2 regions of the Streptomyces sp. NPDC001922 genome follow, and region 1 is predicted to be linked to the other one. Evidence: predicted binding sites of a transcription regulator. Region 1 holds the regulator's gene; the other holds the start of a gene.
What was found. Region 1 encodes HrcA, which represses chaperone genes, less so after heat shock. Its sites were predicted from a motif close to TTNGCACTCNGNNNNNCNGAGTGCNAA; they were not measured.

Region 1 (7,622 bases):
GCACGACGCCGTGACGCCCCTCCCGCGCCCGCGCACGGACGGCGCCCCGGACGGCACCGGCCCGCCGCCCGGGCCCCTCGCGGTGCAGTGATTCCTGAGGGCACGGAGCATCCTGTGTTGTGAGTGACATGAGGGGTTCCCGAGAGCCCTCCCGGCCGCCCTCACCGTCCCGCGGCGGGGCGGCGGAGGCCCCGCGGGAGGGCGTCGCCCTGGCGGCGATGCTCTTCGCGGTGTCGCGCCCGCCCGGCGTCCCCGGCTGGGCGGAACCCGCGGGCTCCGGGGGCGCCGCCGGGTTCACCGGGCCGGCCGGCTCCCCGGGGCCCGCGCGCCCCACCGGCCTCTGACGGGACTCAGGGGTCCATGCACGAGGAGCGCGGGCACAGGGCCGGCACCCCTCACGGCGCGGTGACGAAGTCGATCAGCTCCTCGACCCGGCCCAGCAGCGCCGGCTCCAGATCCTTGTAGCTGTTCACGGAGGCGAGGACGCGCTCCCGCCAGGCCGCCCCGGTGTTCTCCGGCCAGCCCAGCGCCCGGCACACCCCGGTCTTCCAGTCCTGCCCGCGCGGGACCGACGGCCAGCCGGGGATGCCCACGGACGCGGGCTTCACCGCCTCCCAGATGTCGATGTAGGGGTGTCCCACGACCAGGCTGTGGGCGTCGGTGACCTGTTCGGCGATCCGCGACTCCTTGGAGCCGGGCACCAGATGGTCGACGAGGACGCCGAGCCGGGCGTCCGGACCGGGGGAGAAGTCCCGGACCACCGCCGGAAGGTCGTCGACCCCCTCCAGATACTCCACGACCACGCCCTCGATCCGCAGGTCGTCGCCCCAGACCCGCTCCACGAGCTCCGCGTCGTGCCGCCCCTCGACGTAGATGCGCCCGGCGTGTGCGACCCGGGCACGCGCTCCGGGGACGGCGATCGAGCCGGAGGCAGTGCGGCCGGTGCGGGCGGGCGCCGTGTGCGACGGGCGCACCAGGGTGACGACGCGCCCCTCCTCCAGGAAGCCGCGCGGCACCATCGGGAAGACCCGGTGCTTGCCGAACCGGTCCTCCAGCGTGACCGTTGGTCCCTCCGCCGTCTTCTCACAGCGGATCACCGCGCCGCAGAAGCCGGTCGACACCTCCTCGACCACCAGGCCGGGCTCGGCCGGAACCTCCGGGGCGGGCTGCTGCTTCTTCCACGGCGGGGTGAGGTCCGGCCCGTACTCTCTGCTGCGCATCGCCCGACAGTAGGAAGAAACGGCTGGTCGTGACTACGACACGCCGAAACGGGCCGCCAGCTCGTCCCGCTGCTCCCGGACGAAACGGGCATTCACCACCGCGCCGTGGCCGGGGACGTACAGCGCGTCCTCGCCGCCCAGGTCCAGCAGGCGGTCCAGGGCCGCGGGCCACTGGGCCGGTACGGCGTCCGGCCCGGCCTGCGGTTCGCCCGACTCCTCCACCAGGTCGCCGCAGAACAGCACGCTCGGGGCCCCGCCGGTGCCCGGTACCAGCACCGCCAGGTCGTGTCCGGTGTGGCCGGGGCCGACGTTCACCAGCACCGCCTCCCGGCCGCCGCCGAGTGCGATCGTCATCTCGCCGCTGATCAGGTGGTGCGGCGCCGCCAGCCGCTCCGTGGCCTCCGCGGCGGCGGCGGGCTCCACCCCCTGCCGCACCGCGTCGGCACGCAGGGCCTCCCGCTCCCGGTGCGAGGTCAGTAGCCGGTCCATGCCGACGGCGGCGTACACCTCCGCCCCGGGGAAGGCGTCCATCCCGAGCACATGGTCGAAGTGCGGGTGGGTGAGTGCGAGATGTGTCACCCTCCGGCCCGCCGACCCCGCTGCCTGGCGGGCCAGTTCCGCGCCTTCGCGCAGACTCGAACCGGCCTCCACCATCAGCACCGCGTCCGGGCCGTGCACCACCCCGGCGGTCATGTCCCAGACGGGCAGTCTGCGCCGTTCGACCCCCGGCGCGAGCATCTCCCAACGCGGCTCTTCCGTTGTGTGATCCATGCGACGAGGCTACGGCGGAGCGGTACGGTGACCCGCCGTCCGGCCAACACCGGCGGTGACGGCCCTTGCCCGGTTCACACCACCCCGCCGTACACTGAGGCGGGGGAAGCTGGCACTCAGATACAGCGAGTGCCAGGCAGAGGCCCACGGAACCACCACTGGAGGTGTGCGCATGCTCAGTGAACGCAGACTCGAAGTGCTGCGCGCCATCGTCCAGGACTACGTGGGCACCGAGGAGCCGGTCGGTTCCAAGGCGCTCACCGAGCGGCACGGCCTCGGCGTGTCCCCGGCCACCGTGCGCAACGACATGGCGGTGCTGGAGGACGAGGGCTACATCGCCCAGCCGCACACCAGCGCCGGCCGTATCCCCACCGACAAGGGCTACCGGCTCTTCGTGGACCGGCTGGCGGGCGTGAAGCCGCTGTCCTCGCCGGAGCGCCGGGCCATCCAGAACTTCCTGGACGGCGCGGTCGACCTGGACGACGTCGTGGGCCGCACGGTCCGGCTGCTCGCGCAGCTCACCCGGCAGGTCGCGGTGGTCCAGTACCCGTCGCTGACGCGGTCGACCGTCCGGCATGTGGAACTGCTCTCCCTCGCCCCGGCCCGGATCATGCTGGTGCTGATCACGGACACCGGGCGGGTCGAACAGCGCCTGGTGGACTGCCCGGCGCCGTTCGGCGAGACCTCGATGGCGGACCTCCGGGCCCGGCTCAACAGCCGCGTCGTGGGCCGCCGGTTCGCGGATGTGCCGCAGTTGGTGCAGGATCTTCCGGAGTCCTTCGAGACGGAGGACCGGGGCACGGTCTCCGCCGTCCTGGCGACTCTTCTGGAGACGCTGGTCGAGGAGACCGAGGAGCGGCTGATGATCGGCGGTACCGCCAATCTGACCCGCTTCGGACACGACTTCCCGCTGACCATCCGGCCGGTGCTGGAGGCTCTCGAGGAGCAGGTGGTGCTCCTCAAGCTGCTCGGCGAGGCCAAGGACTCCGGCATGACCGTACGAATCGGGCATGAGAATGCCCACGAGGGGCTGACGTCCACATCGGTCGTCGCGGTCGGCTACGGTTCGGGCGACGAGGCAGTCGCCAAACTCGGCGTGGTCGGACCGACCCGCATGGACTACCCCGGAACGATGGGAGCGGTACGCGCAGTGGCACGTTACGTCGGACAGATCCTGGCGGAGTCGTAAAAGTGGCCACGGACTACTACGCCGTACTGGGCGTGCGCCGCGACGCAGGGCAGGACGAGATCAAGAAGGCGTTCCGGCGCCTGGCTCGCGAACTGCACCCGGACGTCAATCCGGACCCGAAGACCCAGGAGCGGTTCAAGGAGATCAACGCCGCTTACGAGGTGCTCTCGGACCCGCAGAAGAAGCAGGTCTACGACCTCGGCGGGGACCCGCTCTCGCAGGCCGGCGGAGGCGGTGGCGCGGGCGGCTTCGGCGGCGCGGGCTTCGGCAACTTCTCCGACATCATGGACGCGTTCTTCGGCACCGCCTCGCAGCGCGGGCCGCGGTCCCGCACCCGGCGCGGCCAGGACGCGATGATCCGGCTCGACGTCGAGCTGGACGAGTCGGCCTTCGGCACCACCAAGGACATACAGGTCGACACCGCGATCGTGTGCACCACGTGCACCGGCGAGGGCGCGGCGCCGGGCACCTCGGCGCAGACCTGTGACATGTGCCGCGGCCGCGGCGAGGTGTCGCAGGTGACGCGGTCCTTCCTGGGCCAGGTCATGACCTCGCGGCCGTGTCCGCAGTGTCAGGGCTTCGGCACCGTCGTGCCGACCCCCTGCCCGGAGTGCGCGGGCGACGGACGCATCCGCTCGCGGCGCAGCCTCACCGTCAAGATCCCGGCCGGTGTGGACAACGGCACCCGGATCCAGCTCGCGGGCGAGGGCGAGGTCGGCCCCGGAGGCGGGCCCGCCGGCGACCTCTACGTCGAGATCCACGAGCTGCCGCACCCGGTCTTCCAGCGGCGCGGCGACGACCTGCACTGCACCGTCACCATTCCGATGACGGCGGCGGCGCTGGGCACCAAGTGCCCGCTGGAGACGCTCGACGGGCTGGAGGAGGTCGACATCCGGCCCGGCACCCAGTCCGGCCAGTCGATCCCGCTGCACCAGCGCGGCGTCACCCACCTGCGGGGCGGCGGACGCGGCGACCTGATCGTGCACGTCGAGGTGCTGACGCCGTCCAAGCTCGACCCGCAGCAGGAGGACCTGCTGCGGCAGCTCGCCAAGCTGCGCGGCGAGGAGCGGCCCTCCGGCCACTTCCAGCCCGGACAGCAGGGGCTGTTCTCCCGGCTGAAGGACGCCTTCAACGGCCGCTGAGGCCACGCCGGCCCGGTGGTTCCGACCGCCGGGCCGCGGACGCCCCGCCGGCAGCCCCGGCAGGCAACACCCGTGTCCCCGGCCGTCCTTCCGGCCGGGTGGCGCGCGCCGGACGCCGGCTCCGGGGTCCGGCCGTGCCGGGCCCGGCGGGCGTGACACCATGTGGTCATGCCCTCCGCGCTCACCGACCTCTCCCGGTACCCGATCGTGCAGGCCCCCATGGCCGGTGGCGCGTCCTGCCCCGAGCTCGTGGCCGCCGTGTCCGAGGCGGGCGGCCTCGGCTTCCTGGCGGCCGGCTACAAGACGCCGGAGGCCATGTACGAGGAGATCAAGGCGCTGCGCGGCCTGACCGGCCGGCCCTTCGGCGTCAATCTGTTCATGCCGCAGCCCTCCGTCGCCGACGCGGCCGCCGTCGACGTCTACCGCGAACAGCTCGCGGGCGAGGCCACCTGGTACGAGACCCCGCTCGGCGAGACGGACGGCAGCACCGACGACGCCTACGAGGCCAAGGTCGCGATCCTCCTCGACAACCCGGTCCCGGTCGTCTCCTTCACCTTCGGCTGCCCCTCCCGGGCCGTGTTCGACGCCTTCGCCAAGGCCGGAACCCTCACCGTGGCGACCGTGACCAGCCCCGCCGAGGCGCAGGCCGCCCAGTGGTCGGGCGCGGACGCCGTCTGCGTCCAGGGCATCGAGGCCGGCGGGCACCAGGGCACCCACCACGACGACCCGTACGCCGACGGCCCCGGGCACGGTGTCGGCCTGCTGACCCTCATCGCACAGGTCCGCGAGGCCGTCCAGGTGCCGGTCGTCGCCGCCGGCGGGCTGATGCGCGGAGCGCAGATCGCGGCCGTGCTGGCCGCCGGCGCCACCGCCGCCCAGCTCGGCACGGCCTTCCTGGTCTGCCCCGAGTCCGGCGCCAACGAGCTGCACAAGAGGGCGGTCACCGACCCGGTGTTCCCGGGCACCGAGCTCACCCGCGCCTTCTCCGGGCGCCCGGCCCGCGGCCTGGTCAACCGGTTCATCCGGGAGCACGGCCCGTACGCCCCCGCCGCGTACCCGCAGATCCACTACCTGACCGCGGGGCTGCGCAAGGCCGCCGCCGCGGCCGGGGACCCGCAGGGCATGGCGCTGTGGGCCGGGCAGGGCCACCGGCTGGCGCGGGAGCTGCCCGCCGGCGAGCTGGTCGAGCTCCTCGCCGCCGAAGTCGACGCCGCACGGGCCTCGCTGAAGCCGGACACCGCGTCGTGACCGCACCCGTCTTCGTCGTCGACACTCTGCCCGGCACCGGCGAGTTCGTGCTCGACGGCCCCGAGGGGCGGCACGCCGTCTCCGTGCGCCGGCTGCGGGCCGGCGAGGAGGTCGTGCTCACCGACGGACGGGGCGGCTCGGCGCCGTGCGTGGTGCGGACCACCGAGGGCAAGGACCGGCTCGTCCTCACCGTCGGCGCGGCCGTGACCGAGGAGGAGCCCGCGCCCCGGATCACCGTCGTCCAGGCCCTGCCCAAGGGCGACCGCGGCGAACTGGCCGTCGAAACCATGACCGAGACCGGCGTCGACGCGATCGTGCCCTGGCAGGCGTCCCGCTGCATCACCCAGTGGAAGGGCGACCGGGGCGCCAAGTCCCTCGCCAAATGGCGCAGTACGGCCCGGGAGGCGGGCAAGCAGTCCCGCCGGGTGCGGTTCCCCGAGGTCGCCGACGCCATGACGACCAAGCAGGTCGCGGCCCTCCTCGCGAGCGCCGATTTCGCCGCCGTGCTGCACGAGGACCGGGACGCCGGGAGCGAGCCCCTGGCCACCGCCGCACTCCCCGCCGGCGGGGACATCGTGCTCGTCGTCGGGCCCGAAGGGGGCGTTTCCCCCGAGGAGTTGGCGGCCTTCGCCGCCGCGGGGGCGCAGCCCCACCGGCTGGGGCCGAGTGTGCTGCGCACCTCCACCGCGGGCACCGCCGCCACGGCACTGCTGCTGGGGCGCACCGGCCGCTGGTCCTGAACCGCCGGAGGCGGCGACCCGGTTGTCGGTCCCGGCCCTCCGGACGGTATGGGCCGTAACGGCTGGTCTGCCCGCGAACGACCGGGAACCGCCGGTCCGTCCCCCTCGCCCGGAAGCTCCGCGGCCGCCCGGCCCCTGGTGACGGGCCGCAACGGATCGTTAGTGTGGCAGGGTGACGCAGCCTTCGTACCTCCGGTTCCCCCACCTGCACGGCGAGTTGATCGCCTTCACCGCCGAGGACGACGTCTGGGCGGCGCCGCTCGACGGCGGCCGTGCCTGGCGGGTCAGCGCGGACAACATGCCCGTCTCGTTCCCGCGGATCTCTCCCGACGGGCAGCACATCGCCTGGACCTCGACCCGGGACGGCCTGCCCGAGGTGCACACCGCCCCGGTCGACGGCGGCGGCTCCACCCGGCTCACCTACTGGGGCAGTGTGCGGACCACCGTCCGCGGCTGGACCCCGGACGGCGACATCCTGGCCGTCACCACGCACGGACAGGCCTCCCTGCGCCGGTCCTGGGCCCGCGCGGTACCCCTGGACGGCGGCCCCGCCCGCACCCTCCCGTACGGTCCGGTCGGCGACCTGGCGTACGGCCCGGACGGCGCCGTGCTGCTGCTCTCGGTCACCATGGGCCGCGAGGCCGCCGCCTGGAAGCGCTACCGGGGCGGCACCGCCGGAAAGCTCTGGCTCGACCCCACCGGGGAGGGGCAGTTCGAGCGGCTGCACGCGGGCCTCGACGGCAACATCGAATGCCCCCTGTGGGTGGGCGACCGGATCGCCTTCCTCTCCGACCACGAGGGCGTCGGCGCGCTCTACTCCTCGCTGCCCGACGGCTCCGGGCTGCGCCGGCACACCCCCCTCGGCTCCGGCCCGGACGGCGCCGTGCCCGACGGCTTCTACGCCCGGCACGCCGCCACCGACGGCACCCGCGTGGTGTACAGCAGCGCCGGTGAACTCTGGCTGCTGGACGATCTGGAGAGCGCCGAGCCGCGCCGCCTGGAGATCCGTCTCGGCGGGCAGCGCACCGACCGCCGGCCGCACCCGGTCCGCGCCGCCGCCTACCTCGGGGACGCCTGCCCCGACCGCACCGGGCGCGGCAGCGCCGTCGAGGTCCGCGGCAGCATCCACTGGGTCACCCACCGCGAGGGACCGGCCCGGGCGCTGGCCGCCGAACCGGGCGTGCGGGCCCGGCTGCCCCGCACCTTCCAGGACCGCGGCTCCGCCCGCGGCGAGGAGCACGTCGTCTGGGTCACCGACGCGGAGGGCGAGGACGCCCTCGAATTCGCGCCCGCGGCCGGCTCCGCGCCCGGC
Region 2 (7,622 bases), on a different contig from region 1:
GCCGACTCCTTCGTCTTCGGCGAAACGCAGGTACGGACAGGGGCCGCGATGGTCGTCCCCGCCGACAAGGCCCGGTGGCCGGTGCCCGGCGGGCTGCCGATCGTCGAAGTGAACGGAGTCGGCATCAGCGGCGCGGGCATCACCCGAGCCGACGGCACGGTGCCCCGGGCCAACGTGCCCGAGGCGTCCGGAGCCGGCCCCGACCGACCCGACAGCGTTCAGGGCGACGGCGATGCAGCCCACGGCGGTCGGGCCGACGGCGACCGGCCCGACAACGGTCAGGCCGGCGGCAGCCCGGCCACCGGCACGTCGGCCGGGGACGACAGCACCGAGGCGAACGGAGCGGACGTCAGGTGACCGAACAGGGCGAGCAGATCGTTCCCACCTCCCCAGGGGCCACCCCATCGGGAACCGCCTCCGGAACCACCTCCTCAGGGCCGCCCTCCTCCGGGGCCCTCCCTGCATCCGGGGCCGCCACGGCCTCCGGTGTCCCCACCGGCCCGGCGTCCCTCGCGCTTCAGGCGGCGGTCACCGATCCCTCGGCCCCGGCCGCGGACCCCACCGACGGTTCCGAGGCCGGGAGCGGCCGGCGGCCGACAGCCTCCGGCAGGAACGGCCCCAACTCCCTCACCACGCGGCGGGACTATCTGCGCATCGTGGCCGTCGTGTCCGGAGGCCTCGCGGCCGGGGGCCTCGCTGTCGCCGCCGGCGGGCTGCACCGGCAGGGCGACTCGGAGGGCGCTCCCGCAGCCAAGCGTGTCGCGACGGTGATCGGCGCGGGGGAGTCCGTTGCCTTCCGCTATCCGGGAGAAGACGACCGGGCGATCGCGGTGCGGCTCTCCGACGGTTCGCTCGTCGGTTACTCCGCGGTGTGCACCCATCTGGCCTGTGCCGTGTCGTGGCGTGCGGACCAGGGCTTCGAGGGCGAGCTGCACTGCCCCTGCCACCAGGGCGTATTCGACATCCGCACCGGCGAGGTCACCGCCGGCCCGCCACCGCGCGGCCTGCCCAAGGTGGTTCTCGTCGAACGGGCCGACGGCAGCGTCTGGGCCATCGGCACCGCACGCTCCGGCGAGAGCCTCGAAGAGGGCCTGTGCCGCCAACTGCTCAGGGACTACCCCGACACGGCTCGTGAGATCGGCTGCCCAGGCGTGCCGCCCGTGGGGAACGAACAGGTATGAGCGAGCACGACCCCAACCCCAACCCGCCGGGCTCCAACTCGCCGGGCGGCCCCAGCCCGTCGGGCCGCAATGAGCCCGGCCTCAATGAGTCTGTCCCGGGAGAGTCCGGCCGATCAGAGTCCGCCCCCGAGGAGCCCGGCAGAGACGAGCCCGGCAGGGACGAGCCCGGCAGGGAAGCGCCCGCCGCCCACGGACCGGGTTCGTCCCCGGCGTATGAACCGCCCCCGCATGTTCCGCCTTCCGGCGGAACAGCTTCCGGCAGCCCGCCGACGGGCGGGTCCGCGCCCCTTGGTTCTCCACCTCCTGGCTCTCCGCCCGTGGCTCCTGCCGCTGTCGGCTCTCCGCTCGCGGGTCCTCTGCCTGCCGCCTCGCCGCTCGAGGGGACTCCGCCGCCCCGGCCTCTGCTGACCGAGGCACCCCGGGAGCCCGGTCCCTGGGTCGGTCCCACCAGCGGCCACGGGGACCCCCGCGTCAGGCACACCGGGCCGGGGCCGGGTGCGGGCGGTGAACAGGAGCCGGCGCGGTCCTCGAAACTGTCCGTACGCCTCGCCCTGGCGCTGACCGTGGTCATGGGGCAGCTCTGGGGCCTGACCATCGCTGCGAATGAGTGGATGAGGGGCGATACCCGGACTGCCCAGTGGCTGGCGGGTTTTCTCGTGCTGTCCTTCGTCGTCGTGCTGGTGCTGTGGCTGATCGATCCGGAGGACCGCTGAGCCGGCCCTTCTCCCGGAATGCAGGAGCCCGAACCACGCGCCGGGAGCCGGCAGCCTGCGCCCCAGGCCGGAGGCCAGGGCCCGTCGGCATCGGGAGGAGCAGGGGAGCACGGACCGTGGTGCCCGACCCGTGGGGACGGGGCACGCAGCGCCGACCACCGGCCCGGGCCCCGTACCCTGGGAGCCATGAGCAGTGCCCCTACGCCCGAACCGTCCGCACCCGCCCCCGCGCAGGGGGCGTCCCGTGATCCGAGGGCCGCCAAGGTGGACTTCGACGACCCCTTCGGGCGGCCGTCCGCGGACGACACCGACCGTGGCTGGGGCGAGCGTCCGACCGAGGGCGACAGCGCCTCCGACCTGGCCCGGTTCCTCGACGAGAAGCCGCCGCACCACTTCTGAGGCGGCACCTCCTTCTGAGGCGGCCCCTCCTTCCGAGGCGGCCCCGCCTTTCGAGGCATCTCTGCCGTCCGAGGCAGCTGCTCCTCTCGAGGCGGCCCCACCTGCTGGGGCGATCTCTCCGCAGCTCGCGTACTCCACGCCTCCGGACCGGCAGCGGCAGCCGCCGCCCCGACAGGTCCTCCCCGAGCAGGTGCTACTTCTGTGTCGGAACGCGGCCGGTGCCGGGCCCGGAGGGGCCGGGGCCCTGCCAGTCGGAGCCGCCCTGCCGGGCGACCAGGGCGTCCCGGATCTCGGTGAGCAGCTCGATCTCCGTCACCTCGGTCGGCGTGGCCTCCACGGGCGCCTTGGCAGCCTGCCGGGCCTTGTAGCGGTTCATCGGAAGGATCATGAGGAAGTAGACGACCGCTGCTGTGATCAGGAACGTGATGGTGGCGCTGATCACCGAGCCCCAGAGGATGTAAATGCCCTCGGTGGCCTCGCCCGCCTTGTTCTTGGTGCAGGTGCCCAGGCAGAACGTGTAATGGTCGAGGTTCTGGGTCCCGAAGGCGCCCACAACGGGGTTGATGATGCCCTTCACCACGGTGTTCACGATGTTGGTGAACGCCGCTCCGATGACCACCGCAACCGCGAGATCGACGACGTTCCCGCGCATCAAGAACTGCTTGAAGCCGTCCAGGATGCCCTTGTTCTCCTCGCTCACCGGGGTGCCTCTCTCTGCGTGCACGATGAATGGAACAGATGGTTCCGCAATGTACGGCAGGGCAGCGGCGGGCTGTCCAATCACGCACCCCGGGCGTGGCAGCGACAGCCGCTCCCGAGGTGCCGGCGGCGGTGGACCGCCGGGGCAGCCCCGTTCGTACGGCAGCGGGCTGCTCCCGTAACGCACCCGGGAGCGCCCGTACTGCACCGGGCAGGAGCCGCACCGCCTGGGGAAGCGTCGTCGGGGAATCGATTGTCGGGGACGTGACCGTCATGGCCATCACCAGCCTGCCGCGAGGAGGTTCTCGCTCGGACGCCCCCCACGATGCACGGATGTTCCCCATCCCGCTGAGGCCTGTGGACAACCCCTCGATTGTGGACAAGGCGGTCACCCTCAGGGGTTCACAGCACCCACAGAAGTCTCCGCTGGCCCCCAAGAGCCAAGAGCCAAGAGCCAAGAGCAAGAGCAAGAGCCAGCCCCACTCAGCGGCCGGCGCCTCCTACAGCCGAGGCCGCCCCCTACGGCAGCTCGATCCCCGGGTCGAGCCCGTCCAGAGCCCGCGCGCAGAAGCAGTCCCGGTCGCCGTTCTCCGGCAGCCCGCCCACTGCGTCGAAGAGCACGGTCCGCAGGCGTGAGACATTCGCGGCGAAGACCTTGAACACTTCCTCATGGGACACGCCCTCGCCCGTCTCCGCCCCCGCGTCCAGGTCGGTGACCAGCGTCAATGAGGTGTAGCAGAGGCCCAGCTCGCGGGCGAGCACCGCTTCCGGGTGGCCGGTCATCCCGACCACCGACCAGCCCTGCGCCGCATGCCACCGCGACTCGGCCCGGGTCGAGAAGCGCGGGCCCTCGATGACGACCAGCGTTCCGCCGTCCACCGGCTCCCAGTCCTGTCCCCGGGCGGCGGTCACGGCCGCCTTCCGGCCCACGGGGCAGTAGGGGTCGGCGAAGCCGAGATGCAGCACGTTCGGCACCTGCGCGGCCCGGGGCTCCACTCCCGCGGGCGCGGAACCGGCCGTCGCCGGCAGCGGCTCGCCGTCGTAGAAGGTCTGGGTGCGGGTCTTGGTGCGGTCCACCAGCTGGTCGGGGACGAGCAGCGTGCCCGGGCCGTACTCCTCCCGCAGGCCGCCCACCGCGCACGGCCCCATCACCTGGCGCACGCCGACCGAGCGCAGCGCCCAGAGGTTGGCGCGGTAGTTGATGCGGTGCGGCGGCAAGTGGTGCTTGCGGCCGTGCCGCGGCAGGAAGGCCACCCGGCGTCCGGCGACCTCGCCGAGGAACAGCGAGTCACTCGGCGGCCCGTAGGGGGTGTCCACCGTGATCTCGGTCACGTCCTCGAGGAAGGAGTAGAACCCCGATCCGCCGATGACGCCTATCTCTGCTTGCGCGCTGACTGTCTCGACCATGGGATCACCCTATGGGGCCCCGGCCGGTTGTCACGGGCATGCATCGGACCCCGTCGCCTGGATCAGGCCACGGGGTCCGCTGAGTCCGTCGTCCGCGCCGCCCGGCCGGGCCGGGCAGGGCCGCGGAGAGGTGGTGCCGTCAGGCGGCGGAGGAGCTGCTCGCGCTGCCGCCGGTCCCGCTGCTCGTCTTCGCCGACGAGGAAGAGGACGACGAGGTCGAGGAGGAGCCGGCCGAGGACGAGGAGTCCGACGACGACGAGCTGTCGCTCTTGGCCGGGGCGGACGACGACTTCGCCGTGCTGCTCGACGACGAGCCGCGGCTGTCCGTCCGGTAGAAGCCGGAGCCCTTGAAGACGACGCCGACCGCCGAGAACACCTTGCGCAGGCGTCCTTCGCAGCTCGGGCACTCCGTGAGCGCCTCGTCGGTGAACTTCTGCACCGCTTCGAGGCCTTCACCGCACTGGGTGCACTGGTACTGATAGGTCGGCACTTGCTCCTCCTGGCACTCTCACTCGATGAGTGCTAACGACGGTCAATAGTGCAGCATTCCGCGGGATCAGTCCACTGCGACCGGCCTCACGGTGACCGAGCCCACGCTCCGCGCGCCCGATTCACACGCGTGCGCCGGCTTCCCGCACCCGTGTGCCGGTCTCCCGCACGCGTGCGCCGACTTCCCACAGCCGCACCTCGGCCCCTCACGCGCGGCCCCTCACGCGCGGCCTCTCACGCGCGGCCTCTCACGCGCGGGCTCTCGCAACGCGCGCTCTCACACCCGTGCGTCGGCCTCCGCGCCGTCCCGGTCCCCGGAGTCCCAGCTCCTGGTCGCGGAGCCGGCGACCACGCCACGGCCTCCGGAGTGCGACGCCGCGTCCGGGCTCGGCACCAGCCGCCCGCGCAGCACCACCAGGGTCAGCAGCGCCAGCGACGTACCGATCAGCGGGACGGTGAACGCCGCACTCGGGCCGAACCGGTCCGCCAGCTGTCCGGCCGCCGTCACCGCCGCCGCCTGCCCCAGGGCGACCGCCCCGGTCAGCCAGGTGAAGGCCTCGGTGCGGGCGGTCGCCGGAACCAGCGTCTCCACCAGCGTGTATCCGGTGATCAGCGCCGGAGCGATGCAGAGGCCCACCAGCAGGCCGAGGGCCCCGAGCAGCAGCGGCGAGTGCACCGTCCACAGGACCGAACAGGCCGGGGCCAGCGCCGCGTACGCCGTCAGCAGGCGCCGCCGCGCGGACGCCCGCCAGGCGATGGCCCCGCAGGCCGCACCGGCGAGCATGTTGCCCGCCGCGAAGACGCCGTACAGCGGGCCGTTCAGCCCCGGCTCCCCGATGTCCTGGGTGAAGGCGGTCAGGGCCACCTGCATGCCGCCGAACACCGAACCGATGCCCAGGAAGGCCGCCGCCAGCACGCGGACGCCCGGCACGGCCAGGGCCGAGGTGCGCGGTGCCCGCTCGCCGTCGGTCCCGGGCCGGGACACGGGGGGTGCGGTGCGGCGCTGGGCCGCGAAGAGCAGCCCGCCCGCCAGGGTCAGGGCGGCCTCGGCGACCAGGCCGGCCGCCGGATGCACCCCGGTGCACAGCGCGGTCGCCAGGACCGGGCCGATCACGAAGGTGAGCTCGTCGGTGACCGACTCGAAGGCGGCCGCGGTGGACATCAGCGGGTGGCCGTCGAGCTTCGCCGCCCAGCGCGCCCGGACCATGGGGCCCACCTGCGGCACGGAGGCGCCGGTCGGCACCGCGGCGGCGAACAGCGTCCAGAGGGGCGCCTGGCCGAGCGCGAGCGCCGTCAGCAGCCCGGCGGCCACCACGTGCACCAGCACGCCGGGCACCAGCACCCGGCTCTGGCCGAAGCGGTCCGCGAGCTTGCCGCCCTGCGGCGCGAACAGGGCCATCGAGACCCCGGTGACCGCCGCGACGGCGCCCGCGACGCCGTACGAGCCGGTCGTGTGCTCGACGAGCAGGACGATGCTGATGGTCAGCATCGCGAAGGGCTGGCGGGCGGTGAAGCCCGGGAGCAGGAAGGTCCAGGCGCCGGGGGTGCGCAGCAGCTGCCGGTAGCCGGGACGGGACGTGGTGACCGCGGATGCCACGGCCGTGCCTTTCCGCTGCCTGGTAGCGCACGTCCGACGAGACCGGCCCCTGAAACGGCGATCTCTCAGTACGGTGCGCCGAGAGCTGTCCTCTCGCGCATGTTCCGCGGTAGATACCGGGTCCGCACCGAGGTGGCTGAAGGGACCGCGGCCGCCATGCGGTCGCGCCAGCTCTGCATCAGGCAGAGTGGGTCGTCATTTGTGCGTCCTTGATTGTACAGGGCGGATCGGGGCCCCTCCTGTGATCCATGCGGCGCCTGTGGCCACTGGCCTGTGAAGGAGCGGCCGACGCCTCCCGCGATCCGGTGCGGGGGCAAGGGCCTGGTACGAGGGCATGGAGCGTGCGGCCCGCCACCGGTCCCGTCCGCCGTGGCTCCGTCCGTCCGGGATCGGCCGGCTCGGTCGGCTCGCCGTCCTCAGTGCGGGCCGTCCGGGCGCAGCCGGCTCGTCGGCTTGCCGCCCTCGGCGCGGGCGTCCGGGGTCAGCCGGCTCGGTCGGCTCGCCGTCCTCAGCGCGGGCCGCCCGGGCGCAGCCAGCTCGCCAGCTTGCCGCCCTCGGCCACCGCCCGGAGCCGCTTCTCGGTGGCGTCCCGCACCGGGTCCGTGGCCACCACCAGCAGCTCGTCGCCGCGCCGCAGCACCGTGGTCGGCGCCGGGACGAAGCTCTTCTCGTCCCGCACGACCAGGGTCACCGCGGATCCGGCCGGGAGGCGCAGTTCGCCGACCTCCACGCCGTGCATCTTCGACTCCTGCGGGACCGTGACCGACAGCAGGTGGCCGCGGAGCTTCTCCAGCGGCGCCGATTCGATGCCCAGGTCCGTCGTCGGCTCCCCGGCGCTCAGCCGCAGCCGCAGCCGCTGGGCGACCCAGGGCAGGGTCGGCCCCTGGGCCAGGGTGTAGACGATCACCAGCATGAAGACGATGTTGAAGATCCGCCGGCTGTCGCCCACCTCGTAGACCATCGGGATCGTCGCCAGCACGATGGGCACGGCCCCGCGCAGGCCCGCCCAGGACAGCAGCAGCCGCTCCGCCCACGAGGTACGGAACGGCGCCGTGCTCACCAGCACCGACACCGGCCGCGCCACCACCGTCAGGACCAGGCCCACCACGACCGCGGGCACGATGTCGTCCCCCAGCT

Region 2: the regulator HrcA is predicted to act here: its motif matches at 4,899-4,925, upstream of ACFYYR_RS28830 (FmdB family zinc ribbon protein).

What each region holds. Positions count from the first base shown of each region.
Region 1 covers NZ_JBIASV010000001.1:473,531-481,152, reverse strand. The annotation lists gene ACFYYR_RS02040 (hypothetical protein) at 129-344, shown strand; gene ACFYYR_RS02035 (DUF3097 domain-containing protein) at 396-1,220, opposite strand; gene ACFYYR_RS02030 (MBL fold metallo-hydrolase) at 1,254-1,991, opposite strand; gene hrcA (heat-inducible transcriptional repressor HrcA) at 2,164-3,180, shown strand; gene dnaJ (molecular chaperone DnaJ) at 3,183-4,322, shown strand; gene ACFYYR_RS02015 (nitronate monooxygenase) at 4,491-5,570, shown strand; gene ACFYYR_RS02010 (16S rRNA (uracil(1498)-N(3))-methyltransferase) at 5,567-6,310, shown strand; gene ACFYYR_RS02005 (PDZ domain-containing protein) at 6,483-7,622, shown strand, end outside.
Region 2 covers NZ_JBIASV010000017.1:199,646-207,267, reverse strand. The annotation lists partial or broken gene ACFYYR_RS28860 (4Fe-4S dicluster domain-containing protein) at 1-117, shown strand, start outside; gene ACFYYR_RS28855 (Rieske 2Fe-2S domain-containing protein) at 354-1,181, shown strand; gene ACFYYR_RS28850 (hypothetical protein) at 1,583-1,894, shown strand; gene ACFYYR_RS28845 (hypothetical protein) at 2,081-2,293, shown strand; gene mscL (large conductance mechanosensitive channel protein MscL) at 2,487-3,017, opposite strand; gene ACFYYR_RS28835 (S-methyl-5'-thioadenosine phosphorylase) at 3,512-4,399, opposite strand; gene ACFYYR_RS28830 (FmdB family zinc ribbon protein) at 4,539-4,889, opposite strand; gene ACFYYR_RS28825 (MFS transporter) at 5,166-6,485, opposite strand; gene ACFYYR_RS28820 (potassium/proton antiporter) at 6,994-7,622, opposite strand, start outside.